2 regions of the Lysinibacillus sp. RS10 genome follow, and region 2 is predicted to be linked to the other one. Evidence: riboswitches for the same ligand, from Rfam matches in the RefSeq annotation. Region 2 holds a riboswitch; the other holds the start of a gene.
What was found. Region 2 has a riboswitch for cyclic di-AMP ahead of ACB089_RS23405 (APC family permease). Riboswitches for the same ligand answer to the same signal wherever they lie in the genome.
Positions count from the first base shown of each region.

Region 1: linked by a shared signal. The riboswitch ahead of ACB089_RS07625 (TrkH family potassium uptake protein) and the one ahead of ACB089_RS23405 (APC family permease) in region 2 are both predicted to bind cyclic di-AMP.

Region 1 is NZ_CP167122.1:1,515,145-1,537,367, forward strand. Features, by position in the region: gene ACB089_RS07595 (LysR family transcriptional regulator) at 1-626, opposite strand, end outside; gene ACB089_RS07600 (sulfite exporter TauE/SafE family protein) at 724-1,491, shown strand; gene ACB089_RS07605 (DUF3021 domain-containing protein) at 1,619-2,062, opposite strand; gene ACB089_RS07610 (LytTR family DNA-binding domain-containing protein) at 2,067-2,519, opposite strand; gene ACB089_RS07615 (CPBP family intramembrane glutamic endopeptidase) at 2,677-3,300, shown strand; gene ACB089_RS07620 (potassium channel family protein) at 3,502-4,158, opposite strand; gene ACB089_RS07625 (TrkH family potassium uptake protein) at 4,184-5,521, opposite strand; cyclic di-AMP (ydaO/yuaA leader) riboswitch at 5,666-5,808, opposite strand; gene rpsU (30S ribosomal protein S21) at 6,160-6,333, shown strand; gene ACB089_RS07635 (nodulation protein NfeD) at 6,666-7,994, shown strand; gene floA (flotillin-like protein FloA) at 7,998-9,002, shown strand; gene ACB089_RS07645 (hypothetical protein) at 9,028-9,507, shown strand; gene ACB089_RS07650 (hypothetical protein) at 9,562-9,822, shown strand; gene ACB089_RS07655 (sporulation protein YqfD) at 9,812-10,924, shown strand; gene ACB089_RS07660 (PhoH family protein) at 10,927-11,883, shown strand; gene ACB089_RS07665 (HD family phosphohydrolase) at 12,329-14,449, shown strand; gene ybeY (rRNA maturation RNase YbeY) at 14,458-14,931, shown strand; gene ACB089_RS07675 (diacylglycerol kinase family protein) at 14,932-15,282, shown strand; gene ACB089_RS07680 (cytidine deaminase) at 15,613-16,026, shown strand; gene era (GTPase Era) at 16,013-16,930, shown strand; gene recO (DNA repair protein RecO) at 17,062-17,856, shown strand; gene ACB089_RS07695 (S-layer homology domain-containing protein) at 17,880-19,292, opposite strand; gene ACB089_RS07700 (glycine--tRNA ligase) at 19,837-21,222, opposite strand; gene ACB089_RS07705 (helix-turn-helix transcriptional regulator) at 21,687-22,223, shown strand, end outside.
Region 2 is NZ_CP167122.1:4,680,562-4,691,756, reverse strand. Features, by position in the region: gene ACB089_RS23450 (response regulator transcription factor) at 226-918, shown strand; gene ACB089_RS23445 (sensor histidine kinase) at 923-1,858, shown strand; gene ACB089_RS23440 (ABC transporter ATP-binding protein) at 1,996-2,919, shown strand; gene ACB089_RS23435 (ABC transporter permease) at 2,912-3,601, shown strand; gene ACB089_RS23430 (Nramp family divalent metal transporter) at 3,661-4,926, opposite strand; gene ACB089_RS23425 (response regulator transcription factor) at 5,407-6,102, shown strand; gene ACB089_RS23420 (ATP-binding protein) at 6,092-7,387, shown strand; gene ACB089_RS23415 (PepSY domain-containing protein) at 7,384-8,055, shown strand; gene ACB089_RS23410 (PepSY domain-containing protein) at 8,225-8,752, shown strand; cyclic di-AMP (ydaO/yuaA leader) riboswitch at 8,928-9,080, shown strand; gene ACB089_RS23405 (APC family permease) at 9,263-11,086, shown strand.

The DNA of each region.
Region 1 (22,223 bases), 2.0 Mb from region 2:
GTGTAAAATATAGCTTCAAGTAAATCTAGCGTGGCGCTACCTTTCTCTCGATAAACGATTTCCTCTTTTGACAAAGTCTTCAGCGGTACTGTTTGGTTCGCCAGTTTATGCAATGGATGTGCGACAAAATAAAATTCTATGTCTACTATTTTTTCGAAGTTTAAATCCTCTCGTTCTAGATTGCCTTGAACCACAAATCCAAAGTCAGCTTGATAATTTAGTAATTGTTCTTCTACATTCTTAACATTCCCTAATGAAATAACAAATTTTACGTTTGGCTTCATCAATTTATATTCCGCAATATACGGAGGCAAAACATAATTAATCGGAATATAGGATGAGGCAATCTGTATTTTTTCTTCTTTTGTTATAAATGTTTTTATTTTTTCAGTCATTTGTTCTTCTAAATAAAATAAGCGTTGACCTTGTTCGTAAATGTATTGTCCTTCTGTTGTAAGTTGGATACCACGCCCTTTATTTTTGATTAATTTTAGATTTAATTCTTTTTCTAAATTACGTATTTGAATTGTGACAGCAGGTTGACTTAAGCGTAGTTCATTTGCAGCTGCCGTAATACTTCCTAGCCTTGCTACACTAGTAAAAATTCGTAATGAATGTAAGTTCATAAAACACCTCTTTCATAAAAAAAAATTATGAATTTGCTAAAAATATTAAATTGTTTTATATGGATTATATCAGTATTTTTAAGGTAGAGGTGATTTTATGGGAGTTTTATTAAGTGAATGGATTTCAATAAATGGATTGCAACTATTTACTATTGGGGTAATTGCCGCAATTATAGGTGTTATGTTTGGTGCAGCTGGATTTATTTTATTGCCTGCTATGTTATTAGTTGGAGTTCCAATACACACAACTGTTGCGATCAATAAATTTGCAACAGGCGTTTCAGCTTTATCAAATGTTATAACATTTATTGTAAAAAGAAATATTTCAATTCAAACCGTTATACCCCTTATTATAATTTCTAGTTTTGGAGGTGTAATGGGTGCATTTTTTGCTACTCGCTTATCCGAGCAAATAATGAATGTTATCGCTTGTATCATACTTATTTTTGCCTTTTTCATTGTAGTAAAGAGCAATAATTTTCTAGCAGCTGATGAAAAAGAAACGGAAATACAGCCGACATCATTGGCTATTCCATTTCTTATTAGTATGTATGATGGGGGTTTTGGACCAGGATCAGCATTGATGAATATAACGTATTATTTGAAAAAGCATTATCTTTATATAAAAGCAGTTGAGTTTACACGAATCATATCATTTTCAAGTTGTTCAGGAGCATTTGTCTTTTACTACTTTTTAGGCATTATGAATTGGGGAATTGCTATACCTGTAACTGTTGGCTCAATTTTCGGATCGTTTATTGGATTGAAAATTTTACCTTATATGAAAGGTAAATGGATTCAAACGCTTTTACCTATTATCTTGTTCTTGTTAATTGTACAAGTAGTTTCCGATTTGTTATTCTAGTAACTTTCAGGCATCTCGAAGCCTTTATGCGCTTACCTGTTTTACCTAAAAACCTTAAACGATAGACCAAATCATCCATTCTAAAAATGATGTGAGTTGAAATTTCACATCATTTTTTTGTATAAAATTATTTTAGGTTGTTATGATGCTTATTGATTAGCTTATTAATCTTTCTATTCATTTTTTTCGCTTCAGTTAGGTTGTATAAATAAAATAGCAGCCAAGAAATAGTAAAAAGTAAAATACTGAAAAATAACATTAACAGAATCGATCCTAGAGATGATGCTGGAATCCAATTTAAAAGTAACGCAACAACTAAAAATATTCCTATAGAAATGGTAAAATGGATAGCCGTTTGTTGTAAAAACGTTAAACGCTCTACTTTATAAATAGATGATGGTAATACACAAGCAACTCCTACAATAATTGAACCTAAAACCTGATGTATGAAATCAGCCATAACAGCTTCTAAAAAATTGTCTCCAAAAATCCAATAACCAAAAAGATTAATAACAACAAAAACTGTACATCCCATACTTATACCAAATCCTACATTCTTAATAAAATGCATCTATTTAAACCCCCAAACGCTTTTTAAATTGCTTTCGATAATTACGAGAAATTACTTCTTTAATGCCCAAAACTAGCTCAATTTCCATTGTTCCATTAAATGAAGCCTCAATATTTTTAATTTTTGATAGGTTTATAATTGCAGATTTAGAAATCCGTATAAAATTATTCCCCAATAGTTGCTCTAATTCATATAAAGGTTTACTTAAAATAAGACGATGCTCATCCTCATCATATAAAGCTAATTCTCTTCCTTCAGTTCGAATAACAATAATTGAATTTGGATCAATGATATATGTTTTATTATTGGCTATTCCTGTTAAAATTTGCTCTTCATTCTCTTGTTGTAATAACGAAATAGCAGCTTGAATCGTTGGAGTAAGTTTAGCTGTACAAATTGTAATGTGTGGTTCTTCATACTCTGTATCAATTTTTATCTCTATTTTCAGAATTATCACCTCTCAAAAAATTATAGCATACCCAGTGTTTGGGAAAATGCAGGTTATTCTTTGAAAAAGGCATGTTACACAATCGTGGCAACATGTTACTCCAAACGCATTGTTTGCGTGCTTTTCATTCGATATATTGAGCTCAAAAAGGAGGTTGATTTATCGTATGGGGGCATTAACTACTTCAAAAGAAAGAATTAAAACAGGTTGGATATTGACAATTATTGCGACTGTCCTCACAGTCAGTATAATTTTTTGGTTTGTGAATAATCCTGTAGGTTTTATTGAACATGGAATTGGCTATAAGAGAGAAGTAATTTCAAATTTATATATTTGGATTTTTACACTTTTGATTGTAATAGGTTACATCGCCTATACAATCATTGCATTACCTTTCGTAAGAGCACATTTATTTACCTTTTCCTGGCTTAAAATAATCGGTATATGGATTGCTATTGTGACTGGAATAGTCGAAGAAGTGGTTTTTAGACATTTACTTATGGAATATTTATTATCTATTGCATTTTCAGATCTATTGCAAATACTAATTTCTGGACTACTATTTGGAATGGCTCACGGTGCATGGATACTTTTGAGAGGAGATTGGAAGATTGCACTACCTGTGATTATATGTACTACAATTTTAGGAAGTCTTCTCGCGATGTTATATATTATGGCTGGAAGAAGTACCTTTGCTCCAATCGTAGCTCATATTTTCATTAATTTAGTGATCGAGCCATGGTTAATGTTATCTGCCGTTTCTGGAAAATGGGATAGTAAAATAAAGTAGTTGCTTGTGCAAGTACAAAGCCGATTCCGAATGCAATTATGCCGAGGTATAGATTGATATCTTTTTGTCTCGCGGAATTTTAAGCTACTGTTCAAAGAGGCTATAGAGATTTTATAAGATAATAGAGATTGGTTGTATAGTAAGAAAAAGAAATAGGGTATATCAAAAGAAAACTCCTTTTGATATACCCTATTTGATTGCTTATTCGATATTTGCGAATAAAGCAAGATCCTTCCGGTGACCAATCATTACTAATAAATCTTCCTTTTCAATAATCTGCTCAGGAGAGGGAGAAATGATAATGTCTCCTTCTCGAACAATGGCAATGACACTTACATTATATTTCGCGCGAAGGTCTAAATCTCGCAGATTTTGTCCAGCCATCTTTGAAGGAATCATAATTTCTTCTATACTGTATTCTTTTGATAATTCAATATAGTTTAGCATATTGGGTGAGAGAAGCTGATTGGCAACTCGCTCTCCCATATCTCTTTCAGGATAGATAATCCAGTCAGCTCCTACTTTATCTAAAACTTGCCCGTGTCTTTTTCCAAGAGCCTTTGCAATCACTTTTTTGATGCCAAGTTCTTTTAATAACGATACGGTTAAAATACTCGATTGCATATCATTGCCTATTGCAACGATGACATAATCGAAATTGCCTATTCCTAAAGAGGTAAGAGCTTTTTCTTCTGTCGTGTCAGCGACTACTGCATGTGTCACATATAGTTCGGCATCTTCGACTCTTTCCTCATTAATGTCGATTCCTAAAACTTCCTGCCCGGCTTCATGTAATCTGCGAGCTACACTTGTTCCAAATCTACCTAGGCCAATTACAGCATATTGTTTAATAGACATTGCACTCTACACTCCTTTATCGTGATTACCCAATCATAATATTTCCCTTAGGATGACGGAATGCCTCAGATTTCCGTCGTTTTGTTATGGCAAAAGCAATTGTTAATGGACCTAATCTCCCTGCAAACATTGTCAATATGATGACGAGTCGGCCACCAGGTGATAGCTCTGGAGTTAGACCCATTGAAAGTCCAACTGTAGCAAACGCAGAGGTTGCCTCAAATAAATACATCATAAAACTATGTCCTTGCTCGGTAATACTTAAGACAAACGTGACGAGTATAACAATCATCATGCCGCACATTGTGACTGTTAAAGCTTTTAATATGGTTTCGTTAACTATTCTACGTCTAAAGAGGACAACATCTTCTTTTCCTCTAATTTGTGACCACATCGTGGCAACTAAAAGCGCGAAGGTAGTTATTTTTATTCCGCCAGCAGTGGAACCAGAACCTGCACCAATGAACATCAGTAAGATGATTAAAAATAGTGTGGATTGTGTTAAGTCTCCAATAGGAAGAGTATTAGAACCAGCAGTCCTTGGAGTAACAGCTTGGTATAATGAACCAAGGAATTTGCCCCATTCAGACAATGGTCCAATGGTTTTGCTATTTCCATATTCAAATAAGAAAATTAAAAACGTCGAGCCAACTGTTAAAATAAGCGTTGTAGTTAATACAATTTTTGAATGCACGGAAAGGCGTTTTGTTTCCCGATATTCATATAGTTCATTTATGACGATAAACCCTAAGCCCCCAATTGTAATAAGAGCGCAAATAGTTAAAACGATAAACGGGTCGTCTACATATTCGGTCAACCCATTAAAGCCCCCCATTAAATCAAATCCAGCATTATTAAAATTCGAGATGGAGTGAAAGAAACCGAAATATATTGCTTTACCTACAGGCATATCGAACGAAAAACGGATAGATAAAATTAAACCACCTATCATTTCAATGACTACAGTAAAAAGTAGTATCCTTTTAACCAATCTAACAAGACCAGCCATTGTAATATTATTGAAGGCTTCTTTTAATAAAAGTCTTTCTTTTAAGGAAATTTTTTTTCCTAATAGTAAAAATAATAATGTTGCAAACGTCATAAAGCCTAATCCACCAATTTGGATAAGAAATAAAATGACTAGTTCTCCAAATACTGAAAATGTATCGCCAGTATCTACAACAATCAGCCCAGTTACACACGTTGCAGAAGTAGCCGTAAATAAGGCGTCTAAAAAAGAAAGTCCCTGACCATTCTCTGTCGAAATAGGAAGAGTTAACAAAAGCGTTCCAATCAGGATAATAGTTGCAAAGCCCAACACGAGTATTTTAGGAGGATTTAATTTATTTTTAACTGTTTTCATGTTAATCTCCTCAATGTTTGGATAAAGATTTTTAAAATCACCTAAAAAATATTAAATTTACATAATAAAAAGACCAACTGTTTTAAATGCTTCAAGATTATAAAGGCATAAAAAATAAACATACTCATAATAGTGGTCTAACATGACCCCCTTCGCTGGAGCCGACGAAGTTAGCTGACGGGTAGAATGGCGAAAGAGTTTCTCATTCCTTCTGCTAAAGCAGAATTAACCCCAAAATACTGGTTCCTCCGTTCTCAAACATTATTGAGATTAGGCTGTTATGCAATTGAATGTGATTATTCTACGCCTATTTTCTATTTTTTGTAAACCATTTTTTTGAAATACATATTGATCCCGCATTAACGGGCACGATAACGCCCAGAGCAAACAAGGTGGGGTATAATCTGCCCTAAGTATCAGCGGGGATAAAGGTACCTCCAATGATGAAAAGATTCAATATATTGTGGTCAAAAAATCAACCTGAAATTCCTCAAGAAATAAAATTAAAAATTCACCATATTAATTCTTACACTTTCTATTGACCATTTTTAGACAATACGTTATAATTCTTTAGTACACAGCAGAAGGTTATTTGCCTATTTGTGTACTGACGTGTGTTCGGAGGGAGGGAAAGAGAGATGTCAAAAACTGTCGTTCGCAAAAACGAATCGCTTGAAGATGCTCTTCGCCGCTTCAAACGTACTGTATCAAAAAGTGGTACAATTCAAGAAGTTAGAAAGCGCGAGTTCTACGAAAAACCTAGCGTTAAACGTAAAAAGAAATCAGAAGCTGCACGTAAACGTAAGTGGTAATTTAATTTCCCATTAAAAATCCCTACGTTCATAACACGCAATTGTATGATTCACTGAGCAGACAAAAATATACCTGAAATTAATCATTTTTTGATTAATTTCGGGTATTTTACTTTGTGCTCAAATTTACGTACATATCGAAGAAGCCGAATGTGATCATTGCGATCCATTTGGCTTTTTATATTACCGTTGATACATCGTTAACTATATCGATTAATAAAGTCCCGCAGATGTAAAATTCACTGTATAATAAAATTATTAGGATTTGTGAAACTTTTTACATGGTCAATCGTATATACAGAAGAGAAGCATGTTGGAAGGGAGGGAAAAAGATGCGAAGACGGAGGTTCCTCAGCTATTTATTAGTTATTTGGATGACTTTTTTGTTAGCGTTTCCATTAACGTCGGCTTTTGCAAGTAGCAAGGTCTACCACATACCTATTCATAATGAAGTAGAACGAGGGCTTCACGCATTTTTAGAACGAGCTTTTAAAGAGGCGGAAGAAAACGGTGCAACAGCAATAATTCTAGACATTCATACGCCTGGAGGTTTCGTGAATGCAGCGGATGATATTGCTATGCTTATGGATGCAACGGACATACGTACGATTGCGTATATTAACAAAAACGCGCATTCTGCAGGTGCCTTTTTAGCCTTACATGCGGATGAAATCTATATGGTGCCAAATGGAACAATCGGTGCGGCTGCGGTAATCGACTCAGCAGGGAATATGGCAGATTTAAAGGCTCATAGTGCGTGGCTTGCTCAAATGGAGGCAGCTGCGGAATCGTCAAATCGCAATCCAAAATATGCACGAGCAATGGCTGATGCATCCTTTGATTTACCAGATTTTCGAGCAGAAAAAGGGAAATTATTAACTTTATCTGCTTCAGAGGCAAAAGAAGTTGGTTATTCTGAAGAAACCGTTTCAAATTTCCAAGATCTTTTGGAAAAAACGCAATTAAAAGGTAGTGATGTCGTACAGATTGAACCTACTTTTTCAGAAAAAATTGCTCGTTTTATTACGAATCCAATAATAATACCAATACTGTTGTCGATTGCTAGCTTGGGGCTTGTCATGGAGCTGTTTTCGCCAGGTTTTGGTGTTCCAGGTGTAATGGGATTGTCAGCTCTTGGATTATTTTTCTTTGGTCATATGGTAGCGGGCTTCGCAGGTTATGAAACATTACTTTTATTTATTGTAGGTTTAGCTCTTGTCATTGCGGAGTTTTTTGTCCCCGGAGGTATTGTTGGTGTTTTAGGTGGCGTGCTTATATTACTAAGTCTAATACTGGCAGGTGCAAACATGATGCAAATGATATTAGCGATTTTCATTGCGCTTGTTGTAGCGATAATAGGAATGGTGATTCTGATGAAATTTTTCGGTAAAAAATTGCATGTTTTAAACAAGTTAGTCTTGTTGGATGCGACAACAACGGAAGAAGGCTATGTGTCTAACGTTAATCGCACAGAGTTGCTCGGAAAAGTGGGTAAAACAATTACACCACTCCGTCCGGCAGGTACAATGCTATTTGGTAGTGAACGTATTGACGTAGTATCAGAAGGTGGTTACGTTGATGCAGGGGAACATGTAGAAATTATTAAAGTAGAAGGCTCACGTATTGTTGTGAGACCAACAGAAAAAGAGATGGAGGAATAGCAAATGGGTTTTGATTTAGCTTTAATAGGTCCAATTGCAGGGCTAGTCGTATTGTTTATTGTGCTCGCAGTATTCTTTACCTTTGTACCAGTGGCACTGTGGATTTCTGCACTTGCAGCAGGCGTCCGTGTTAGTATTTTCACGTTAATCGGGATGCGTTTACGTCGTGTAATCCCATCACGAATTGTGAACCCGTTAATTAAAGCACATAAAGCTGGATTACCTGTTACGATTAATCAACTTGAAAGTCACTATTTAGCAGGAGGTAATGTTGACCGAGTAGTCAATGCGTTAATCGCAGCTCATCGTGCAAATATCGAGTTAACATTTGAACGTTGTGCGGCAATTGATTTAGCAGGTCGTGATGTATTAGAAGCTGTACAAATGTCTGTTAACCCGAAAGTTATTGAAACACCATTTATTGCAGGTGTTGCTATGAACGGGATTGAAGTAAAAGCGAAGGCACGTATTACAGTGCGCGCAAACATTGAACGTTTAGTCGGTGGTGCTGGTGAAGAAACAGTTATTGCCCGTGTAGGTGAGGGGATCGTTTCTACAATTGGTAGCGCCTCTAGTCATACGACAGTTCTTGAAAATCCTGATATGATTTCTCAAACTGTATTATCAAAAGGTCTAGATTCTGGGACAGCGTTTGAAATCTTATCGATCGATATTGCAGACGTTGATATCGGCAAAAACATCGGTGCAGAATTACAAATTGAACAAGCGCAGGCAGATAAAAACATTGCCCAAGCGAAAGCAGAGGAACGTCGTGCAATGGCCGTAGCGAACGAGCAAGAAATGATTGCGCGTGTACAAGAGATGAAAGCAAAAGTAGTAGAAGCAGAAGCTGAGGTGCCACAGGCAATGGCAGAGGCTCTACGTTCGGGTAATCTTGGTATTATGGATTACATGAACTACCGTAATATTCAAGCGGATACAGCTATGCGAGACTCCATTTCTAAAGTAAGCTCAGATAAGCCAGAAACCAATGAATCTAACGCATAGAAACGGAAGGGAGCGGTACTAATAAATGGAACAATTAATTATAGTTGCGATAATTGCCATAGTCAGCTCTATTTTCGGGAAATCCAAAAATAAGAAAGAACAAAAAACAATGCCACCTTTTAATAAGGATTCATATGTTGAGCCTCCAGTTGAGGAGGTTCAAAAACAACGTCCTACTGCTAAAGCGCAAAGCTTTGAGGATTTTACACGTGAATTTTTAGGAGATTGGAACAATGAACAGCCTAAAGTGGAAAAGTCAAAGAAAAATGTTAAAGAAACAGTGAAAGAGGAAATGCCAAGTTATATAGCACCACCGTTAATCCCAACTGAGACAATTAGTCGTACCACGAAAAGAGAAAGTATTGGTCGTTTGGCAGCTGGGAAAAAAGAGGTGGAAGTAGCTGGATCAAAGTCGGCTTTTCAATTACCAAATTCAAAAAAATCATTCATGCAGGCTGTTGTAATGGCAGAAGTTTTAGGTCCACCGAAAGCAAAAAGAAAATAATCAGCATGTCCTCCTTTTTCGATGCATATATTGCCGAAGAAGGAGGCATTTTTTATGAGAAAACTATTTCAATTAACGCCACTACTTGAATTATTCCAATATGAAACATTAAAAATCATTGGCCCATACCGTTTCTTACATGCTGATGCTTCGTCATGCTCTTTTATCTATGCAGACTATCATATTACTGTGCGTGGAAAATCAGTAGAAATTAATGCTCTTAAAGAAGAAATGCTTCATCTTTCTGTAGAGGATTTGCAGGAGCTTCATATGAAAATGACAAAGGATATGGGTGTGAGCGATAATGTGGAATAATCGACCAATTATCATACGTATAAAGCGCCACGAAAATGTTCATCCTTTTATTCAAGCATTGCACGCACAACATGTACCATTAAAGCGTGTTGTCTTCCGTGAGCAAGAGGTTGCTTTTGAAACAACTATGCACTATCTACCCAAAATTCGTCGTGTACGCAGTCAATATCGACTTAAAATGGCTGTCTATTATGCTGATGAGCTTCAAGTTTTTCGGGCACAGCTTTGGACCTTGCTTGGCCTAGCGATGATGATATTAATTCCATTACTATGTGCACAGGTTATTTGGCGTGTCGACATAGAAGCGGCATCTCCAGAGTTAGAGCAACGTCTAGGCAAGACCTTTCAAAATACATTTCAATTAGAAACGCCCATGACTAAAAAAGTCTTACCTTCAGACGCTGTCATTCGTCAGAAGCTTTTAGAAGAGCATCGAGATCTTTCATGGGTGCATATTGAAAAGTATGGCGGACGTGTAATTTTACGACCTCAGGAGTCCCCTAAACAAACTAAACAAACGAATGAAAAACTTGCGACGCATTTAGTAGCAACAAAAAGTGGTGTGATTACTCACTTTAATATTCAAAATGGTGAACGTAAAATTTCAGTGAATGATACGGCATACGAAGGTGATACGCTCGTAAGCGGAGTAATTGAAAGTGGTGAAGACGATGTTTTTGTTGGGGCAAAGGGAGAGGTTTACGCTGATTATTGGCTTGAGTGTTCGTTTAAAATTCCAACAAAGCTCACGATGGAAACGCTACAACAGAAGCGGTGGCGTGTATTAGTGAAAGGCATTCATAAAGAAAAAGTTGACTATGTGCAAAAGAAAGATCTACCTAATTGGCTCGATCCATATATTTCGATTGTTGAGGAACAGTACACTAAAAAAATGCAAGTAGAGCTTGATGAATCCAAAATAGATTCATTGCTCATACCATTACTACATGAAAAGGTGCTGCGTTCATTACCTACGAAAACGGTTATAAAAAAAGAAAACCTTTTACAGGTAAAGTGGGGGAATGGTACAGTTGAAGGGAAAGTTCTATTTTTAGTCAATGAAAACATTGCCAGTCCAATACAAGGCCTACAAGGAGAATGATTATGTCAGAACATTTAACTGTATTACAAGTGGATAATCCAAACGAGGCAGTCATGCTGCTCGGAATTTCCGATGCCAATATGAAGTTAATCGAAGAGGCTCTACATGTCCACATTATTACGCGTGGTGAACAAATTCAGCTTGCTGGTGAAGAAGATGCGAAGGAACAAGCGACATTCCTTTTACATGCTCTTTTGAAGGTCATTCGCAAAGGAATTAATATTGATCAACGTGATGTTGCAACAGCTATTGAAATGACACAAAAAGGAACAATCGAATATTTTGCAGAACTATATGATGAAGAAATAGCACGCACGACGAAAGGGAAGCCTATCCGTGCAAAAACAATCGGTCAACGAGAATACATACAAGCAATCCGTCATAAAGACGTTGTTTTTGGTATCGGTCCAGCTGGTACTGGGAAAACGTATTTAGCGGTAGTCATGGCAACACAGGCGCTAAAAAATGGGCACGTTAAGCGTATTATTTTAACACGCCCTGCAGTAGAGGCAGGGGAGTCTTTAGGCTTTCTTCCAGGTGATTTGAAGGAAAAGGTAGATCCGTATTTACGCCCTCTTTATGACGCTCTAAACGATATTTACGGGACAGAACAAACGCAACGACTTATTGAACGAGGGACAATCGAAATTGCACCTTTAGCGTATATGCGTGGTCGTACGCTAGACGATGCTTTTGTCATTTTAGATGAAGCCCAAAATACGACACATCCACAAATGAAGATGTTTTTAACGCGACTAGGCTTTGGCTCAAAAATGGTCATTACGGGCGATAAAACACAAATCGACCTACCTAAAAATACAGAATCAGGATTAATTGTGGCAGAGCGAACACTAAAATATGTAAAGTCTATAAATTTCCAAATTTTAGAACAGGGTGATGTAGTACGTCATCCAATCGTAGCCAAAATCATCAAAGCCTACGAAGAACAGCAACTTTAATATGACCGCTAAAGCGGTCATATTAAAGTCTGCACCGAAAGCGAAGCGACAGGTGCAACGAATTAAAGTCTGCATCGAAAGTGGAGTGAAACTGAACGGTAGGTGCAACGAATTAAAGTCTGTACGGAAAGCGAAGCGACAGGTGCAACGAATTTAAAGTTGCACTAGATGCAAATAGTTCATTCTAAAAAACTATTGAAGCGTAACCTCAAAATACGTTATCAATATCGATTTAACATGAAATTAGTTGTAAAAAGGCTCATCACCAAAAATTGTGGATGATATAAAACGGAAATCAACCACACGTTATGGTGAAGGACCTTTAAAATGGAAAAAATGTGACAGCTATACAATTTGTATAGCTGTTTTTTTACTTTCTTATACATTTTTCGGGAAAAATGTTTTTTGAATTGGTATGATAGTAGGTAGATAGAGGAGGTGCCAGATGGAGAAACAATTACAAAAATTCATAAAACTTATTGGTTTCCGCTACTTTTTAATTGTCGTTCTCATCTTAACAGGAGCCCTACAATTTGTTTTTATGTATGGCAATGTTAAAGGTGTTACATATGATTTTAAACCTTTACAACTAGCGCCTGAAACAGTTCGATCTACTAAAACGATTGAAGATACTTATAAAACCCAACAGGAGCGAGAAAAAGCAGCAAGCGCTGTAGAACCAGTTTATGAATTTTCCGAGGATGTCGCCGAGCAGCGAGCCGCGATTGTAACTTCTTTATTTGACTATGTTCTTGAAGTAAAGGAGGATGTTGCGAGCAAAAAAGAACCTGTTCCAATTGGCGATCAAGTGGCGCAACTCCGAAAAAAATTTGAATCCATAGATTCAGATCAAATGCCCATTATTTTTACTGATTCACAGCTAGAAGGTTTGTTAGTACAAAGTGAAGAAGATTTAAAAAGAACAAGTACACAACTATCAAAACTCGTGAAGGAATATTTACAAAAATCCATTCGTTCAGAAAATTTGTTTGCGGCTCAAAATGATTTTGAAACAAAAATTCGCGGACAACGAGGCTATCCAGATAAAATATTTAATACGGTAGTTTTAATTGGACGTACAAGTATTATCGAAAACGAAACGATTAACGATGAACAAACGAAAATTCGAAAAGAGCAGGCAAAGGAATCGGTTGAACCCACTCGAATTCTTCAAGGTCAAGTCATCGTACAGGAAGGTCAAATTATTGATAATGAGGCGTTCCGTCAATTAGAGCTTCTAGGTATGGTGAGTAATAAAGTATCGATGAAGCCGATTGCAGGTCTCATCATTTTAATACTTTTACAAATGGTGTTCATATTTATTTTATTTGAACGTTCGGTTGAGGATGAAAACAAGAAACGTAAAGCTTTACTGGTGACAGTAATTGTTTATAGTTTATCCATCCTGCTGATGAAATTTATTAGCCTGGTCGCAGGGGGCTTCGATGTTACTGTTGCATTCCTTTTCCCAACAGCGTTGGCAACGATGCTTGTACGGCTATTAGTGGATGATCGTGCTGCAGTTCTTATTACAGTAATGACAGCGGCATCTGCTGGTGTTATTTTTCAAGAGGGTTATTCATCTGTCATGCAGATGGAAATTACACTGTATATAATTTTTGGAGGCTTTGCGAGCTTATTCTTTTTAAGTAGTGTGGAAAAGCGATCGCATATTCTACATGCAGTTGGGGTCATAGGGTTAGTAAATATGTCGTTTATCGCATTTTATTTACTGATGACACAATCTTCCTATGGTTTGTCAGAGTGGCTGTTTTACTTTATCGCTGCATTAGTATCGGCCCTTCTATCAGGGGCTCTTACAATGGGTCTCTTACCATTCTTTGAATCAGCATTTAGTTTGTTGTCGTCGTTGCGTTTAATTGAACTTTCTAACCCAAACCATCCATTGCTGAAAAAATTACTAATGGAGTCTCCGGGAACATATCATCATAGTGTAATGGTGGCGAACTTAGCAGAGGCAGCATGTGAGGAAATTGGAGCAGATGGATTACTGGCGCGTGTAGGATGCTATTATCATGATATTGGCAAAACGAAACGCCCTGCCTTTTTCATCGAGAATCAGATGTCTGGTATAAATCCGCATGATTCATTGTCCCCGGAAACAAGTGCGGAAATTATAATCGCACATACAACTGATGGGGCTGAAATGCTAAATCGTTATAAGATGCCACAGGAAATTATTGATATTGCCTTGCAACATCATGGGACTAGTCTGTTGAAATACTTCTACTTTAAAGCGAAGGAAGAAGGAAAATGTATAGATGAAACAAAGTACAGATATCCAGGACCAAAACCACAAACAAAGGAAGCGGCAGTTATTAGTGTTGCTGACAGTGTGGAGGCAGCAGTTCGATCGATGAAAGAACCGAATGCAGAGAAAATTCAAAAGTTGGTACGCTCAATTATTGATGATCGAGTACAAGACAATCAGTTTGATGAATGCGATATTTCAATAAAAGAGTTAAAATGTATAGAGCGAGTACTTTGTGGAACGTTGAATGGAATTTTCCACTCACGTATTGAATACCCAAAGGCAGATAAGTAGGAGGATCTATGATTTTAACAATTGATTTTACAGATGAAACAAATGAAGTAGCTGCAGAGCATATGGAGCTTGTTGAAAAGCTTTTACAGCATGCTGCGAAAGTAGAGAATATTGAGCCGGAAACAGAAGTGTCAGTGACGTTTGTGACAAATGAAGCGATTCAAGAAATAAACCGAGAATATCGTGATAAGGACCAACCTACAGATGTTATCTCGTTTGCCTTGGAGGAATTAGGCGAGGGAGAAATGGAAGTAACATTCGAAGGAATGCCCCGCATTTTAGGCGATATTATTATTTCAACGGATCGCACGAAAGAACAAGCGGATGAATACGGCCATACTTTTGAACGAGAATTAGGTTTTTTAGCGGTGCATGGTTTTTTACATCTACTTGGTTACGATCATATGGTACCAGAAGATGAAAAGGTTATGTTCGGTAAGCAGGATGAAATTTTACAATCTTTTGGCTTAGGGCGAGATTAAATGAATGTTCGCAAATATATCCGGTCTTTTGGTTATGCCTTTGAAGGTATCGTTACAGCATGTAAAGAGCAAAACTTTAAGTCTCACTTGCTAAGTGCAGGAATTGTTTTAATTGCTGGCTATTTTACAGGTTTATCACGTGTGGAATGGTATATAGTGCTAATATTAATAGCACTAATGTTTGCACTTGAAATAGTTAATACTGCTATTGAACGAGTAGTGGATCTAGCTTCACCAAAAAAGCACCCACTCGCTAAGCAGGCGAAAGATCTTGCAGCGGGCGCAGTGCTTGTATTTGCGATATTCAGTGCTATAATCGGATTACTCATCTTTATACCGAAATGGTTTTGACATTACTAAAATTATTAATCGGTCATGAAGTAGTAGCAATTGTGCTGGAGAATTTATGATGTATTAGACTCATCACCAAAAGTTTGGTATGACATTTGTTAAAATGTATACCATTTATATAAGTTGATTGGCGTGGAGGCTAGGCGACTCCTTGGGGATTAGCGATAGAGGAACGAAGGCTAAGGGCATCACGTCCTGTGATTACGCCTTCGTGACCAACATCCTTTTGGCCCAAGAGGCTCATCGGACGCCCCAAGGAAACGCACAGCTGGAACGGAAATCAATCCACATTATGGTGATGAGCTATTTATTATTTAGAGGTGAACATTAATGACAATTGAAATGCATGCATTACTAGAAGAATCAAAAAAAGCGCGTGAAAAGGCTTATGTACCTTATTCAAAATTTAAAGTCGGTGCGGCGCTTTTAACGAAAAATGGCGAGGTTATTCATGGCTGTAATATTGAAAATGCTGGCTATAGTATGACCAATTGTGCAGAACGTACAGCATTTTTCAAGGCTGTGTCAGAAGGTATTTATGACTTTGAGGCAATTGCTATTGTAGCTGATACGGAAGGACCTTGTGCGCCATGCGGAGCTTGTCGTCAAGTGATGATGGAATTTTGTGCGCCATCAATGCCTGTATATTTAACAAATTTAAAAGGTGATGTCACGGTAACGTCTGTAGGCGAATTACTACCGTTTGCATTTACAACGGAGGATTTAGAGAATGCTGGAAACTAACAATGGCTACAAGTCAGGCTTTATCTCCATAATCGGTCGACCGAATGTAGGGAAATCAACATTTTTAAACCGTGTCATTGGTCAGAAAATCGCGATTATGAGTGATAAACCACAAACAACACGAAATAAAGTACAAGGTGTACTTACAACAAATGATAGCCAAATGATTTTTATTGATACACCAGGAATCCACAAGCCGAAACATAAGCTAGGGGATTTTATGCTCAAGGTTTCCAAAAATACATTGCGTGAAGTGGATATTATTATGTTCATGGTCAATGCAGAGCAGAAGCTTGGAAAGGGTGACGAATTCATCCTTGAAATGTTGGCGGGTAATCCAACCCCTGTATTCCTTGTCATCAATAAAATCGACCAAATTCATCCTGACGAATTAATCGGGATCATTGAAAGCTACAAAGAGCGTTATGATTTTGCTGAAATAGTGCCTATTTCAGCTTTACAAGGGAATAACGTAGAAAATTTATTGGAGACAGTAACGAAATACTTACCGGAAGGTCCGCAATATTATCCAGCAGACCAGGTAACGGATCATCCTGAGCGATTTATTATTTCAGAGTTGATTCGTGAAAAAGTGTTACATTTAACGCGTGAAGAAATCCCACATTCCATCGCTGTTGTCATTGATAAAATTCGCCGAGATGAAGAAAATGAAGGTAAAATTCGTGTAGCAGCGACAATTATGGTGGAAAGAGATTCTCAAAAAGGGATTGTAATTGGTAAACGCGGGGCGCTATTAAAAGAAGTGGGGATACGTGCACGAAAAGATATTGAAATGCTTCTTGGTTCAAAAGTGTATTTAGAACTTTGGGTAAAAGTGCAGAAGGATTGGCGAAATAAATCAACACATTTACGCGACTTCGGTTTCCGTGATGATGAATATTAATAGATCCTGTTGTGAAATTGTGAAATAATTCCACGGCATTACTATGTATGTCTAAAATTTGAATGGAGCTGTCCAAAAGTCTTTTGGAGAGCTCTATTTTCATGCGAAGCTTGTAGAAAGGAGGAGGGCTATTGCTTTATAAATGGGAAGGGATTGTTCTAAAGGTACGTGCCTATGGAGAATCAAATAAAATTGTCACATTACTAACAAGAGAAGCAGGGAAGGTTGCTACGATGGCTCGAGGTGCCAAGAAGCCTTCTAGTAGATTAGCATCTGTGACACAGCCATTCACGTATGGCATGTTTATGGTGCAGCATCATACGGGTATGGGGACAATGCAACAAGGTGAGCATCTTAATTCAATGCGCCATATTCGTGAGGATATAATGGCAACGGCATATGCAAGTTATATAATGGAACTTGTCGAGCGTGTAGTAGAAGAAGGAAAAGCAGAGCCATTTGCATTCGATGTGCTCCTACAAGCATTACAAGCAATTGAGGAAGGCTATGACCCAGAGGCTATTACATTATTCGTAGAATGGAAAATGCTACCCTATACAGGTGTGCAGCCTATCTTACATACGTGTGCTGCTTGTGGTTCAGTCGATGGTGAATTTGCATTCTCCTTTGCACAGGGAGGCTTTTTATGTCATCGCTGCTATCATCATGATCCTTATATCATTCGATTAACACCGACCCAGCTTAAGCTTATTCGAATGTTTTATACTGTACCGATTGACCAGATTGGGAAATTAGAATTAAAAAAAGAAACAAAGTATTTTATAAAAAAAATAATTTCAACAATTTATGAAGAGCAAACAGGAATTCGTTTTAAGACTAAAAAATTTATCGAGCAGCTTGAGAGAACGCCCGAATTAAACCTAAGAACAAGTGCCGATCAAGAAAAAACGCCAGAAGACCAATAATATTGATCTTCTGGCATTTTACTTTAAATTTCTTCTTGATCATCCATGAATTCGTAATAAGTAGCCCATTTATTAGCGATTTTTAGAAATTCAATATATAAATAAGCAGTTTCACCATTTTTACCTGTAATATGTAAAATAGAAGTGCCTTCTGCTAGTGGTGTAACATTTACTTTGTTTTCCTTTATCGAAGCTTTCACAGTCGCTGGCTCATAATTTAACTTTTCTAAAGCAACACTTGTTGGCTCGAACGATAGATCATCACTAGAAAACGCTAACTCATCTGTAATCTGATACATGTCAATACTGCGCACGAAATCATACGTATCGACATCTGCAGCCATCATTTGTTGTTGTGTACCATTGGAGAATGTCAGCATATATTGCCCGTTTTTATAGATAGAAAGTGTAGCTGTATTATTAGTTGATTTAAAACTAAATAATTCAGGAGATAGGGCTTGACCATCTGCTGTTTGAATACTAACCTCTGTAGGGATAAATTTCAAATCAGTTTCCAATAAGTTGAGCGGTAAGTCTTCTACGTGATCCGCTTCATTCACTTCTTGAAGTGTTGTTTGCAGCTTTCCATCTACATTTTTCACATGAACTACATAAAAGATATCCATAAATTCTTCAGTTTCTTCGTTAAAGCCCGAAATCACTAATTTTCCTGTGCCTTCTTTTAGCGGTTTAAAGGTGATAGATTCCGTCATATCTTCTTCTTCGTCCCATGTAAAAATATCTTCAGCTGTGTTAATACCGCCATATGAAGCAAAGATATAGTCCTGATTGAATTGACTAGCGTAAACAGTAACATTGCCTTGAACATTTTCTGCGCGTACAACGAAAGACGCTAATTGCGAGCGCTTTACATTGCTTTGAGGTCCAAAGGTAGTAGGGGTTGTACCTTTTGTTATGCTGTTGGCAAATAGTGTTTTTATATATGGTTCGTATTCACTGCCCGCTTTGACATCGTTGAAAGGAATGTCAATATCGTTTGTAATCGTTAAATTAAAGCCTTTCACAATCATTTTTGACATTTGTCCACGAGTAATATTTTTTGTTGGGTTGAAATAGCCATTTGAGCCACTAATAATGCCTGCATTTGCTAAGGCTGCGATTGCACCATAATTCTCATCGCCAGGTTTTACATCCTTAAAATTAGGATTTTTCACATGAACCGTATCGAGCTTTAAAATACCAGCCAAAATTTTTGCCGCTTGTGTGCGAGTAATTGGGTTCGCGGGTTTAAATGTGCCATCTGGGTAGCCTGAAATAATGCCACGTTCGGCTAAGTTAATAATTGCCTTGCCTTCTTCTGTTGACGCATTTACATCGGGGAATACCGATGCAGCATGTGCCGAGGGTGTAATGACAATAGCACTTGTTGCTAATGCCGAGGCCATTGCGATTTGATAAAAACGATTAGTCTTCAAATTATTTCCTCCAAAGTAATCAAAATATTTTATAGTGTTGCCTTTTGCTAGAATCCTCCCACAATTTCAATCTTCAGGATGATGACTCTTCACCAAAATATGTACTTGCCTGCACTTTTTATTGCAGGAGGGCGCTCTCTGCGGGTATGGTCTAAGCATCCTTGTCATGCATAATTCACGCGCCTATAGTGTCTCAAAAACAGGAGTACTCGTCTCCCTCTGCTTCATATGTACAAGCTTTTAGTATTGATCCCGGGAGATTGAATCTTAATAGATTGGGATTGTAGTGAATTGTTGTTATTTAAAGATTAACTATAATACTTTATTTATATCAAAATGATGAAGGGGATAATAGAGGGAATTATATCCTGAAAAACTATTGAATACATGTATAAATTTGTCTATCACCGTAACGTGGAGTTGATCTCTGTTTCGACTGGGCACATCCGATGAGTCGCTTGGAGCAAAAGTGTTGAAAGCTGAGCGTCATGCAGATAAAAAGGAGTCGCTGATTATGCGACTCCCTCTTTATATACGTCTTAAATTAGAATTGAAGGTGTTTTTCAATGTATGCTTTAACATCTGTAATTGGCATACGAACTTGAGACATTGAATCGCGATGACGCACTGTTACTTGACCATCTTCTTGTGAGTCGAAGTCGTAAGTAATACAGAATGGTGTACCGATCTCATCTTGTCGACGATAACGTTTACCGATTGATTGTGACTCGTCAAAGTCAACTGGGAATGCTTTGCGAAGCTCTGCCCAAACATTAGTAGCCTCATCTGAAAGCTTTTTAGATAGTGGTAAGACTGCAGCTTTAAATGGTGCTAGAGCAGGGTGGAAGCGTAAAACTGTACGCTTATCATCGCCTTCAAGCTCTTCTTCATCATAAGCATCGCATAGGAATGCTAATGTTACACGGTCTGCACCTAAAGAAGGCTCGATACAATATGGAACATAGCGTTCGTTTGTAACTGGGTCGATGTAAGTAAAATCTTCACCAGAATGCTCCATATGTTGTTTTAGATCGTAATCTGTACGATCCGCTACGCCCCAAAGTTCGCCCCAGCCGAATGGGAATTTAAATTCGATATCAGTTGTAGCATTTGAGTAGTGAGATAATTCATCTTCTTCATGATCGCGAAGACGCATAGACTCTTCTTTCATGCCTAAGTTTAACAACCAGTTTTTACAAAATTCTCTCCAGTATGCGTGCCATTCAAGATCTTCACCTGGCTTGCAGAAAAACTCAAGCTCCATTTGTTCGAATTCACGTGTGCGGAATGTGAAGTTACCTGGTGTAATTTCGTTACGGAATGATTTACCAATTTGTGCAATACCAAATGGTGTACGTTTACGCATAGAACGTTGAACGTTTTTAAAGTTTACGAAGATACCTTGTGCTGTTTCTGGGCGTAAATAAATTTCGTTAGTAGAAGATTCTGTTACACCTTGGAATGTCTTGAACATTAAATTGAATTGACGGATATCTGTGAAATCAGCCTTACCGCAATCTGGGCACACTACGTCATACTTAACCATCGTTTCTTTCATTTGGTCAAATGTCATACCATCGACAATAATTTCATCGCCTTTAGCTAGTGCAGCGTCTTCGATGATTTTATCAGCACGATGGCGCGCTTTACATGCCTTACAATCAATCATGGGGTCATTAAAGTTACCAACGTGACCAGAAGCCACCCAAGCTTTTGGATTCATTAAAATTGCAGCGTCTAGTCCAACGTTGTGCTCTGATTCTTGAACAAATTTTTGCCACCATGCTTTTTTAACATTGTTTTTTAATTCAACACCTAGTGGACCGTAATCCCATGTGTTTGCTAAGCCTCCGTAGATTTCAGAACCAGGGAAGACAAAGCCGCGATGCTTCGCTAATGATACGATTGTTTCCATTGATTTGTTAGCCATAAAAAATAGCCTCCTTCATAGTTTTCACAGAGTGAACAGTAATTTTGTTTTAGCGAATTTATAAAACTGATCGACAAATTCGCCAAAGATATTTTTCAATTTAGTAAGAACTAAATTAAAAATAGCACCCGTCTCCGGGCACATTAAATGCCCAGGGACGAGTGCTATAACCCGCGGTTCCACCCTGATTGTTTTAAACGTGATGTTTAAAACCTCTTTTCAAAAAGTTAGCTCAAGGAGTGCCTTTTCTCTGTTACTATGTAGACTTTCACCATCTTCTACTCGCTTTAAAATGGAACAGATACTCTTTTCCTATCATCGCCTGTATAACGCAAATCGCTCGAAAATACATTTAGAGCAAGCGTATGTGTCAATATTGTAGCATGTAGTTCTTTTCTTCGCAATAATTATTAAAATAGTATATAATAATTGAGCATAAGTATAACACTATTAGATTTGAGGCGGTGAGTCCAATCGAACTCAATAAACGTCAGGAAGACATTTTACAAATTGTGAAAGAAAACGGCCCAATCACAGGCGAACATATTGCAGAACGTCTCAGTCTGACAAGAGCGACTTTAAGACCAGATTTAGCTATACTCACAATGGCGGGCTTTTTAGATGCTAGACCTCGTGTTGGCTATTTCTATTCAGGTAAAAAAACATCCGTTACATTGACGGATAGTATTAACAATTTAAAGGTGAAAGATTTTCATTCGGGACCGGTTGTAGTACCAGAAACAATGACTGTATATGATGCGATTTGCTTCATGTTTTCTGAGGATGTTGGAACACTCTTTGTCGTGGATAAGAATGAGTTTTTGACAGGAGTACTTTCTCGCAAGGATTTACTACGTACAAGTATTGGTACTCAGGATTTAAATAAAATCCCTGTACATATCATTATGACACGCATGCCAAATATTTCGTATTGTGAGAGATCAGATTCTTTAGTTGTCGCAGCGAATAAACTAATTGAACGAGAAGTTGATTCGTTACCA
Region 2 (11,195 bases):
GAAAATGACTTGCAAGGCAGTTTTTTTTTTCTCGATTGACCCCAGTTTTGGTGTCTAACCTTAATATGGTAGACTGTTATAGAAATGAATCATCCCCAAATTTTAGGAATGACATTTGTTAAAATGTATGCCATGTATATAAGTTGATTGGAGTAGAGGCTGGACGACTCCTTGGGGATCAGCGATAGAGGATAGACGCTTTATGTTAGGAAGAGGTGCATGAAAGTGCAGAAGCATATTTTACTAGTAGAAGATGACGAAGCCATTCGTGAAATGGTAGAAAGCTATTTAACAATGGAGGGGTTCCTGGTTACCTCTGTAGTAAATGGGGAAGAGGCATTACAAAATTGTTTAAACAATCCCTATGATTTAGTGATCTTAGATATTATGATACCGAAACTTAATGGATTAGAAGTATTAAAGATTATAAGAGAGCAAGCATCACTTCCAATTATCATTATGTCAGCCAAGGATAGTGATGTTGATAAAGCGTTGGGATTAGGATTAGGGGCAGATGATTATATTGCCAAGCCATTCTCTATGCTGGAATTTTCAGCACGTGTCAAAGCCGCAATTCGAAGAGCTACAAAATACTCCAGTCAAGTAGAGGAGAAGAAAGATACAGTAGAGATAGACAACTTATCAATCGACCTTGTTAATTTTTCAGCTGAGAAGAATGGACAACAAGTAAAGCTCACGTCAAAGGAATTTGCCATCTTAAAATTATTCGTAACAAATCGTAATCGAGTTTTTACAAAGCAGCAAATTTATCAACTAATCTGGAATGATGCTTACTATGGAGATGAAAACATTATTAATGTACATATAAGAAGATTACGCGAAAAAATTGAAGACGATCCATCCAACCCTCAATATATTAAAACGCTTTGGGGAATTGGCTATAAATTTGAAGGATAAACAGATGATTATATTTCTACTATTTATAATTGTATTGCTCCTAGGTATTATAATTTTTCAGGTGAGAGCAAAAAAACAACAAGACGCTACTATTCAATACATGCATCAAAAACTGCAAGCAATCGTTGATGAACAATCGAGCGAGAAGATTTTAGTATCGACAGCTAATCAAGAAATACAGCAACTACTTATTGCGATGAATACCTTGTTGGATCACAATCAAAAAGTACTAGCAACACATCGAAAAATGGAAAGCTCTATGAAAAAGATGTTGGCGAATATTTCGCATGATCTTAAAACACCTTTAACAGTTGTACTAGGTTATACTGAAATGCTGCAGCTTAAGAACTCACTTTGTGAAGAGGAGCGGCAACGATTGCTTACTGGTGTTCATTCGAAAACATTGGAAGTATTAAAAATAATCCATACATTTTTTGACTTGGCAAAATTGGAGGCTGGAGATACAGATTATCCAATGACTAAAATCAATGTCAGTGAAATTTGCCGTAAAAACATTTTATCATTTTACGATATGGTCACCTCTATGGGGCTAGAAATTGATCTTGCCATACCAGAGATATCCTTGAATGCACTCGGAAATGAGGAGGCATTAGATAGGGTTCTGAACAATTTACTGTCCAATGCTATTGCCTATGGGGCAGCAGGAAACGTAATCGGACTTTCAGTAAGAAATGATGATACTAACATCTTTATTGATGTATGGGATCGTGGTAAAGGAATTGACGAATATCATATTGATAATGTTTTTGAAAGAATGTATACGCTTGAGGATTCCAGAAATAAATCCTTCCAAGGTAGTGGTCTTGGCTTAACCATTACAAAACGTCTTGTAGAATTAATGGATGGCTCCATACAGCTCTCAAGTATCCCATATGAGAAGACCATTTTTACAGTTTCTTTCAAAAGAATGATGTATTGAACAGTCATGCTTGTAGAGCATTTTAATTGCTTTACAAGCTTTTCTTTTGTGCTTAAGAAATTTGTAAGAATCAAGTAATAAATTAGAGAGTTTTATTTTTTATAATAAGGTTAGCTAAATTTAAGGGAGAGATCTACATGACATATATTGTGAAAACAAATCAGCTTACAAAGGTGTATGAGGGAAAAGAAGCGGTTTCTTCCGTCAATATGCATGTGAAAAAGGGAGAAATTTATGGCTTTTTAGGTCCTAACGGAGCCGGAAAAACCACAGTCATGAAAATGCTGACAAATCTTACGAAGCCAACGAGTGGAGACATTGAAATCTTTGGTGAAAAACTAACGGATCAATCCTATGAAGTGCTGAAAAGGCTAGGTACGATTATTGAATATCCGATTTTCTATGAAAATTTAACAGCAAAGGAAACCTTAGAATTACATTGTGAGTATATGGGTTATTATGACAAGAAAGAAATTACTCATGTCCTAGATCTAGTGAAACTGACAAACACGGAGAAGAAACGTGTAAAAGACTTTTCTCTTGGGATGAAACAGCGGTTGGGTATCGCGCGTGCGATTATTACTAAGCCAGAATTACTTATTTTAGATGAGCCGATTAACGGACTAGATCCTGTTGGAATTAAAGAACTTCGAGAGCTATTCAAGATGCTTTGCAAAGAGTATGGAATTACAATTATTATTTCTAGTCACATTTTGGGTGAAATTGAACAAATGGCTGATACCATTGGCGTTATTAAGAATGGAAGATTAATCAATGAAGTCTCAATGGACGCTGTCAATCATAGTCAGGCAGATTATATTGAAGTGATTGTTAACGATGGAAGAAAAGCAGCCTTTATTATAGAAAAGGAATTACATATTACTAATTTCAAGCTAATGGACGACAACTCTATTCGAATTTATGAATCAACAGCTTCCCAAAAGGTGCTAACTAAAACATTGATTGAGCATGATATTGAAATTGAGGGCATTAGCAAAAAAACAAGCTCATTAGAGGATTATTTCTTGAAGTTAATCAATGGAGGTGTCGTTAATGCTTAATTTAATGCGTCTGGAAATAAAAAAGTATCATTTAGGTTCCTATGTAAAACGAGCTACCTTCGCAAATTTTGTGATATTAGGTGTCATGTTTATGCTTTTATTTATCACTAAAATAGAAGAAGATCCAGGTCTTGAAAATTATCAGACGGCACTAACCTTTATAGATTCAATGGTAAGAGCAGTATTTATCATTTTTGCATCTGTTTTAATCGCTAAACTTATTATTGGAGAATACAAATATAAAACGATCACTTTGGCATTTATGTATCCAATAAATAGAAAAAAATTGATTGCTTCAAAGCTAGCCATTGTTATTCTTTTTACTTTTAGTGCAATTATCTTATCAAATGCTTTAGTAACGACGATTTTTTGTGTTATTACAGAAAGTTTTAAATTAATTCCGGATACATTAACGACTACTATAATCATGCAACATATTCCGTTTGTAATAATGAATGCAGTGGCAGCATCAGGCATGGCATTGATCCCATTGTATTTTGGTATGAGAAAATACTCCATTCCAACAACAATTTTATCATCAATTCTCATTGTATCGGTCGTTTCCTCGAATACAGGAAACTTTTCATTAAATGATATTATCTTCGTTCCAATAACATTAGCAATGATTGGCATCAGCGTTGCCTATTTAGCGATTCGAAATATTGAAAAGGTAGATATTTAAAGGGGTTTTTTAGCAAAAAATAGATGCCAGGCATTCAAAATGAGTGCCTGGCATTTTTTCTAACCAAATATCGTTTCCCATATTAAGTATATATTTAAAGCTACAACAAGCGCGACTATACACCAGCCTAAAATTGTTGTAATACGATGGTTGACCAGGCTTCCCATAATGTCCCGTTTACTTGTAAACATTACAAGTGGTATAAGGGCAAATGCAATACCAAAGGATAGAACAACTTGACTTAGAACAAGGGCATAGGTTGCGTTAACTCCAGATGCAATGATAACTAGTGGAGGTAACATTGTAATAGCTCTGCGCAAATAAAGCGGTATTTTTCTTCGGATGAAGCCTTGCATCACAACGTCACCTGCTAGTGTACCAACTGAAGAGCTTGCAAGACCTGCGATGAGAAGTCCAAGACCAAAGGATACTGCTGCCATTGGACCGAGCGCCTCTTTTAAACCGTTATAAGCGACATCTAGATCCTCCACTACTATACCTTGTGTATGGAATACTGCTGCAGCAATAATCAGCATACTCATATTGATGGCACCAGCAATAATCATCGCAATCACAATATCAATAAACTCAAAACGGAAAATACGTCTTTTTTCATTGTCATTACGTCCAACAATACGACTTTGTGTTAATGAAGAATGTAAATAAATAGCATGCGGCATAACTGTTGCTCCTAATATTCCTGTTGCGAGTAACAGGGAATCTACCCCTTCAAATTGCGGCGTGAACATCCCAATTGTCACTTCGCCCCAATTTGGCTGTGCTAAAAACGTTTGGAATGCAAAGGCTAGTACGACAATTAGCACCATGCCAGAAATACCTGCTTCAAATGCTCTAAAGCCTCTGCGTTGTAATTCTAAAATGGCAAATGAACCGACTGCTGTAATAAGTGCTGCAGGTAACATTGGAATATTAAATAACAAGTACAGCCCTAGTGCTGCCCCAATAAATTCTGCAAGATCTGTTGCGATAATCACCAATTCGGCCTGTATCCATAAAAATATAGATGTTTTTTTTGAAAAATGCTCTCGTGCTACCTCCGGCAAATTTTTACCAGTCGCAATACCAAGCTTTGCTGACAAAGATTGAATTAACACCGCCATCAAATTGGAAAAGACAATTACCCAAAGAAGTAAATACCCATATTGTGAACCAGCTGTTATGTTTGTCGCAAAGTTGCCTGGATCAATATAGGCAACTGCTGCGATAAAGGCTGGACCAAGAAACGGTAAAATTCGTCGCCAACCTGTTATATCTCCGTCTAAAACCGCCTCAGCAGACGGTTTTGTTATTCGTTTGTAAACCATGTTGTTCCCTCATTTCAAAAAGTATCGTAGAAGAAATAAAGTTTCCTGTAGGAAAATATTATATTACTATTTTATAACTTGAGCAAAAAAATGTGAAGACTTTTGCCTGTTTTTTGTAACGCAATATTTATTCTGCATTAACTGCGGGTAAAAGTTCGATTGGTTAGGGGCAACAGGATGTTGATCACACAAGCGTTTTCACAGGATGTGAAGGTTTTAGCTTGTGTTCCTCTATCCAGTGGGGATAAAGAAAACCCCACTGATTACAGTTTCACTTTATGTAGTTAAAATATGCACGAAACCAAGACTATCAGAAATTTTAAGTTAAGAAAATTTTGTTGAGATAATGCCTGTTGTTCCCCAAATGAGTAGGTTCGTTTTGGAGGTAGAAGCATATATTTTATTCTCATCATTTTCTAATTAGACTTTCACCCCTTGTATCGTTTACGATGAGAAGAAAATGATGAGGATTGATTCGGCATGACCAAGCGAATTTTAATAATAGAGGATGAAGAGAATATTGCAAGGGTCCTACAGTTAGAGCTTCAATTTGAGGGTTATAAGGCTGACACAGTACATACAGGCACAGATGGTTTGCTTAAATACCGTGAGCAGCAATGGGATTTAATCTTATTGGATGTTATGCTCCCTGAGATGAGCGGGATTGATGTGTTAAAGCGTATTCGTGCTACAGAATCACAGACGCCAGTAATTATGCTAACCGCAAAGAGTGAGGTTGAAGATAAGATAAAGGGTCTGGATCTTGGAGCGAATGATTATGTAACAAAGCCGTTTGATATTGAAGAATTACTTGCTCGCATTCGAAATGCTTTAAGATTTTCTCAAAGAAGTAACCACCAACAAGTTCAACCGACATTTGAGCAATTATCCATTAATGAGCAAACACGAGAGGTTGTTTATTATGGGGAAGGGGTTCAATTGACACCTCGTGAATACGATCTTCTTTTATATTTATTGAAACACCCAAAACAGGTATTATCGCGTGAGCAAATTTTAGAGGCTGTATGGGGATATGACTATTATGGGGATACGAACGTTGTGGATGTTTATATTCGTTATGTTCGACAAAAGCTTGAAGCTGCTAATGATACACCCATTATCCAAACGGTGCGTGGTGTTGGCTATGTGCTGAAGGAGCACAAACATGAGACTTAAAACAAAAATTCATATGCTAACGACTTTATTAATGCTTGTTATGTTAGTAGCAACGAATAGTGGAATTTATTTTTTGTATGAAAAGTTTGCTTATAATACCGAATATAAACAGCTCCAAGCACGAGCAAATGAGCTAAGTTCTACATTGAGTCAGTTAAATGAACAAACTAACTTACAGCAAGTTTTAAGAGCTTATATGCCAACAGATGGGGCAGTGTATATTTATGATGAGCAGCACGTAATCATGAAGGTTCAGGCTACACTGGAGATGCCTGATGTCCCATACATTAGCTTCACTATGCCAGCAATTTGGATAGACGGAACAGTTGTGCAAATAAAATTAAAGCAGTCAATGGAGGAAGTGGCAAGCACATTAGGTCTGCTGAAAGCGATATTGGTGGTTGTTTCAATTGTTGCAACAATTCCTATATTTTTAGCGAGTTTAGCACTTGGTCGCCTTATTCTATTGCCACTTGAACGCTTAAATAAAACGATGTTAAAAAGTGCAACTACTGGAAAGTACGAAAAAATTGATATTCCCGACAAAGGCCGGGATGAGTTAACAAATATAAATCGTACTTTTAACATAATGATGGAGAAGCTTGAACAGCATTATCAAAAGCAACAGCAATTTGTGTCAAATGCTTCCCATGAATTAAAAACGCCTATTACTGTGATTGAAAGCTATGCAAAATTACTATTGCGCAGAGGCTTTGACAATAAGGAGGTAGCGCAGGAATCGCTACAAGCCATTGTGAATGAATCATCGCGCATGCATGAAATGGTGCTGCAATTGCTGGAGTTAGCCAAAAACAAGGAACATCTTGACGTACATTTTGTTCAGTTAGAGCTTGCTCCATTCTTAAATAAGGTGGCCACGCAAATGCAACAGGCTTATCATCGCGGCTTCATCGTCGATGCTGAAATACCAAACCATATTTATAGCGATGAAAAAATGTTGAAACAGTTGCTCTTTATTTTACTTGATAATGCTCGGAAATATAGTGAGAGAGAAGTCCACATACATGCTACAGACATTTCTGAGTATGTTCTCATTACTATTCAAGATTTTGGGGTTGGGATTCCAGCTGAGCATATTCCTCATTTATTTGAGCGTTTTTATCGTGTGGCGGAGGACCGTAACCGTAAAACTGGAGGCTCAGGATTAGGGCTCGCTATTGCCCATGAACTTGCGGGGCAGCTTGGTATTACGATTGATGTTGAAAGTACAATTGGCGAGGGCTCAAGTTTTACCCTACGTGTACCAAAGGAGGGGCAACAATGAAAAAATGGCTATTGATCATTGGTGCCATCATCCTTCTTTGTAGTGGAACGCTATGGTTTGTTCAGTATCGCTTCTTTCATGTTGAGCCTCTTAGTAAAGAACAGGCAATTCATCATATTGAAACAATCTACAACGGTCATGTAACAAAGGCTAAAAATCAAGGAAATGAGTATGAAATGCTATTTACACGAGATGGTGCAACTTATATGGTGATGCTAGATGCAACTACACAGCAAATTACAGATTTAAAATTGAAGGAAGTGGAAAGTAAATTACCGTTAACAGAAGAGCAAATACGACATATGGTTGAAAAAGACTATGGGGATATTGAGAGTGTCGTGTTAGCAGATAACATTTACACCGTACGTGTTGAAAAAGAGGATCAACAAAGGGATCTCACACTCGATGCTTATACAGGTGATGTTTTGTCTAAAAAAGATGTTCAGCCAGTTGATCAACCAGAAATTGTCAATGTTATTTCTAAAGAGCAGGCAATGAAGATTGCTCTCCAACAACTAAATGGTGAGGTAGATTCCGTTGATTATAAGGAAACAGAGGATGGTGGCTTTTATTTAGTTGAAATTGAAACTAAGAATGAAGAAGCTGTTTTCCAAATACATGCAATATCTGGAAAGGTGATGTCCGTTACGTGGGATGAAGATCATTAAGTGATTCTCATGAAATTCTAATGTTTCTCTTATTGTCCTATCATCTTCGCTTGATAAGCTAAGAATAGATAAAGTACAACCCCGCTTAACTGTTTGGTTACCTCAGCGCTTGACTTGAGGGGTCTTTCAGCCAGTTGTATGCGGGATAAAACAAAGGAGAGATGAACAGATGAAGATGAAAAAAATCATTTTAATCCCAGCGTTAGTCGGTGTACTTGGCGTTGGAGCTGCTATTGGCTCAACAACTTTAATAACAGGTAACGCGCAAGAAAAAAAGGTATTAACAATGCAGGAAATTGAGAAAAAGGCACTAAAAGTTGTCAACGGTACCGTAACTGATATTGAGTTCGACCAGAATCAATACCGCTCAGTTTATGAGGTAGAGGTGTACACTGATACGGAAGAGTATGACTTAAAATTTGATGCCTATACAGGTGAGCTACTAAAGCAAAAGAAGGAACGTCGAGATCAAGATGATATGTATGACAAGATGACTGCTTCCACTACAACAACTAAAATCACAAAAGAGCAGGCTATTGAAAAGGCCTTAACAGAGGCAAAAGGTACAGTGACTAAAGTTAAACTTGATGATGGGATTTACGAAATCGAAGTCAGAAACGGACAGCATGAATACGAAGTTGAGGTTGACTCATCTACAGGTGAAATTATAGGCTTTGAACAAGATATTGAGGACTAAAGTGCATAAGCTATCTTAAAAGTGGGACAATACTTTTAAGATAGCTTTTTAGTTCTGCGAGTAATTACATACTACTTGAGAGAATATCTATGCTTTTCACTGATAATAATAAAAAATTTTCTTCTTTACTTTTTTTTAATACGAGCGTAATATGACATCATTATAAAAGTTTCAAATTTCTAAATCGCTGAAGCAACTAAACGCGGGGGACCCAATTTTTACGGATTGTATAACAATAATCCTTGGGGTGAATCTCTTCATTTTTGAAGGGTAGGGCTACTCAGGCCCGAATCCGACAGCTAACCTCGTAAGCGTTAAGAGCAGAAAAGTTGGAGCTTGGCAGACGAATGAGCGTCTACAAGTCGTATTTAGTGATGACTTGTAGACGTTTTTTTATCTTCATTCAAAAATGAAAATAAGCCCCGGTGGACTACACAGAAACCGATTATGCGAAGGTGTAATCGATTTAGAAATGCGAAACACATCCCATAAAACTAGAAGGTGTTGTATATGAAATCCTCATTCAAACGTTATGTTATCGGAAAACCGTTGAGATCCGATACATTAGGGGAGCAAAAGCTTAATAAAAGAAAGGCACTTGCCATACTGTCGTCCGATGCTTTGTCATCAGTAGCGTATGGACCTGAGCAAATTTTAATTGTGCTCATGACAGTAAGTACTGTTGCCTTTTGGTATTCTCTACCGATTGCTGCTGGGGTAGTTGTGTTACTGGCAGCACTTATTTTTTCGTATCGTCAAGTTATTTTTGCCTATCCACATGGTGGTGGTGCATACGTAGTTTCTCGGGAAAATTTAGGTGTCAATGCCGGTCTCGTCGCTGGTGGTTCATTGCTTGTCGATTACATTTTAACAGTTGCGGTAAGTGTTTCGGCCGGGACAGATGCGATTACTTCGGCATTTCCAAGTCTGCATCCTTATAACGTGTTTATTGCTGTGTTTTTTGTTATATGTTTAACGCTTTTAAATCTACGTGGTGTTACAGAATCTGCATCCATATTAGCGTATCCAGTATATTTGTTTGTAGCTGTCATGCTGATATTAATTGGAGTGGGGATTTATAATGTAGCAACAGGGCAAGTTCCAGCAGAGTTGAGTCCAAAGGTTGGTACACCCGTTGCAGGAATTAGTCTTTTTATATTATTAAAGGCATTTGCATCAGGAAGCTCAGCTTTGACTGGTGTAGAAGCCATTTCAAATGCTATTCCTAACTTTAAAGATCCAGGACCAAAAAATGCGTCTAAAACGTTACTTGCGATGGGCGGTATTTTAGCGGTACTATTTATCGGTATTGTGAGTCTAGCTTATTTTTATGGAATTGCTCCAAATGCAGAAGAAACAGTTGTTTCGCAAATTGCGGAGGCAAGTGTAGGACGCAATTTCTTTTACTATATAGTGCAGGGTACAACAGCAATGATTTTAGTACTCGCTGCAAATACAGGTTATTCAGCCTTTCCTTTACTAGCAGTCAATTTATCGAAGGACCGTTTTATCCCAAGAATGTTCCAAATCCGTGGCGATCGTCTCGGTTATTCAAATGGAATCTTGATGCTTGGTTTAGCTGCCATTGTCTTAATCATTTTATTTGATGGGGCAACAGAACATTTAATTCCACTTTATGCAGTTGGAGTTTTTATTCCGTTTACGTTAGCGCAGGCCGGAATGATGCGAAAATGGTGGCGTGAAAAGCCAAAAGGTTGGGTTGCAAAATTTGCAATAAATACGATTGGAGCGGTTATTTCCTTTATTGTTGCCATGATGTTTTTTGTGACGAAATTACCTCAAGTATGGCCAGTGTTTATCTTTTTACCAATGATTATTTTGATGTTTCACCGAATTAAAAAACATTATCAAGCAGTTGGTGAGCAGTTAAGGCTAAATAATGAGGAGCTACCCAATGTTGAAGGAAATGTTTTCATTGTCCCTGTCGCTGGTATTACGAAAGTAGTTGAAAACACTTTGCATTACGTACATTCATTAAAGGTCGACAAAATTATTGCCTTTTACGTAGCCTTCGATCAAGATGATGCAAAAGCTTTTGAAGAGAAATGGAAAGCTTGGCAGCCAGATGTTCGGCTTGTAACATACTATTCACCATATCGAAGTATTACACAGCCGTTGATGAAATTTATTAATAAGGTTGAACATCAGTGTGTGAAAACAGGACATCAAGTAACAGTTGTTATCCCACAATTTATACCGAAAAAAGGATGGCATCATATGTTACACAATCAATCGAGTCTATTAATTCGCGCTACGCTGTTATTTAACAAAAATGTCGTCATAATGACAGTGCCTTTCCATTTAACAAAATAATGACTAGCCTGCTGGAAAATTGTCTGATATAATCAGTACGTTGGTTGTAAAACACGAACATTTATAATTAAAATTTATTGAAATACCAGTAAATTCCGAAAAATTAATC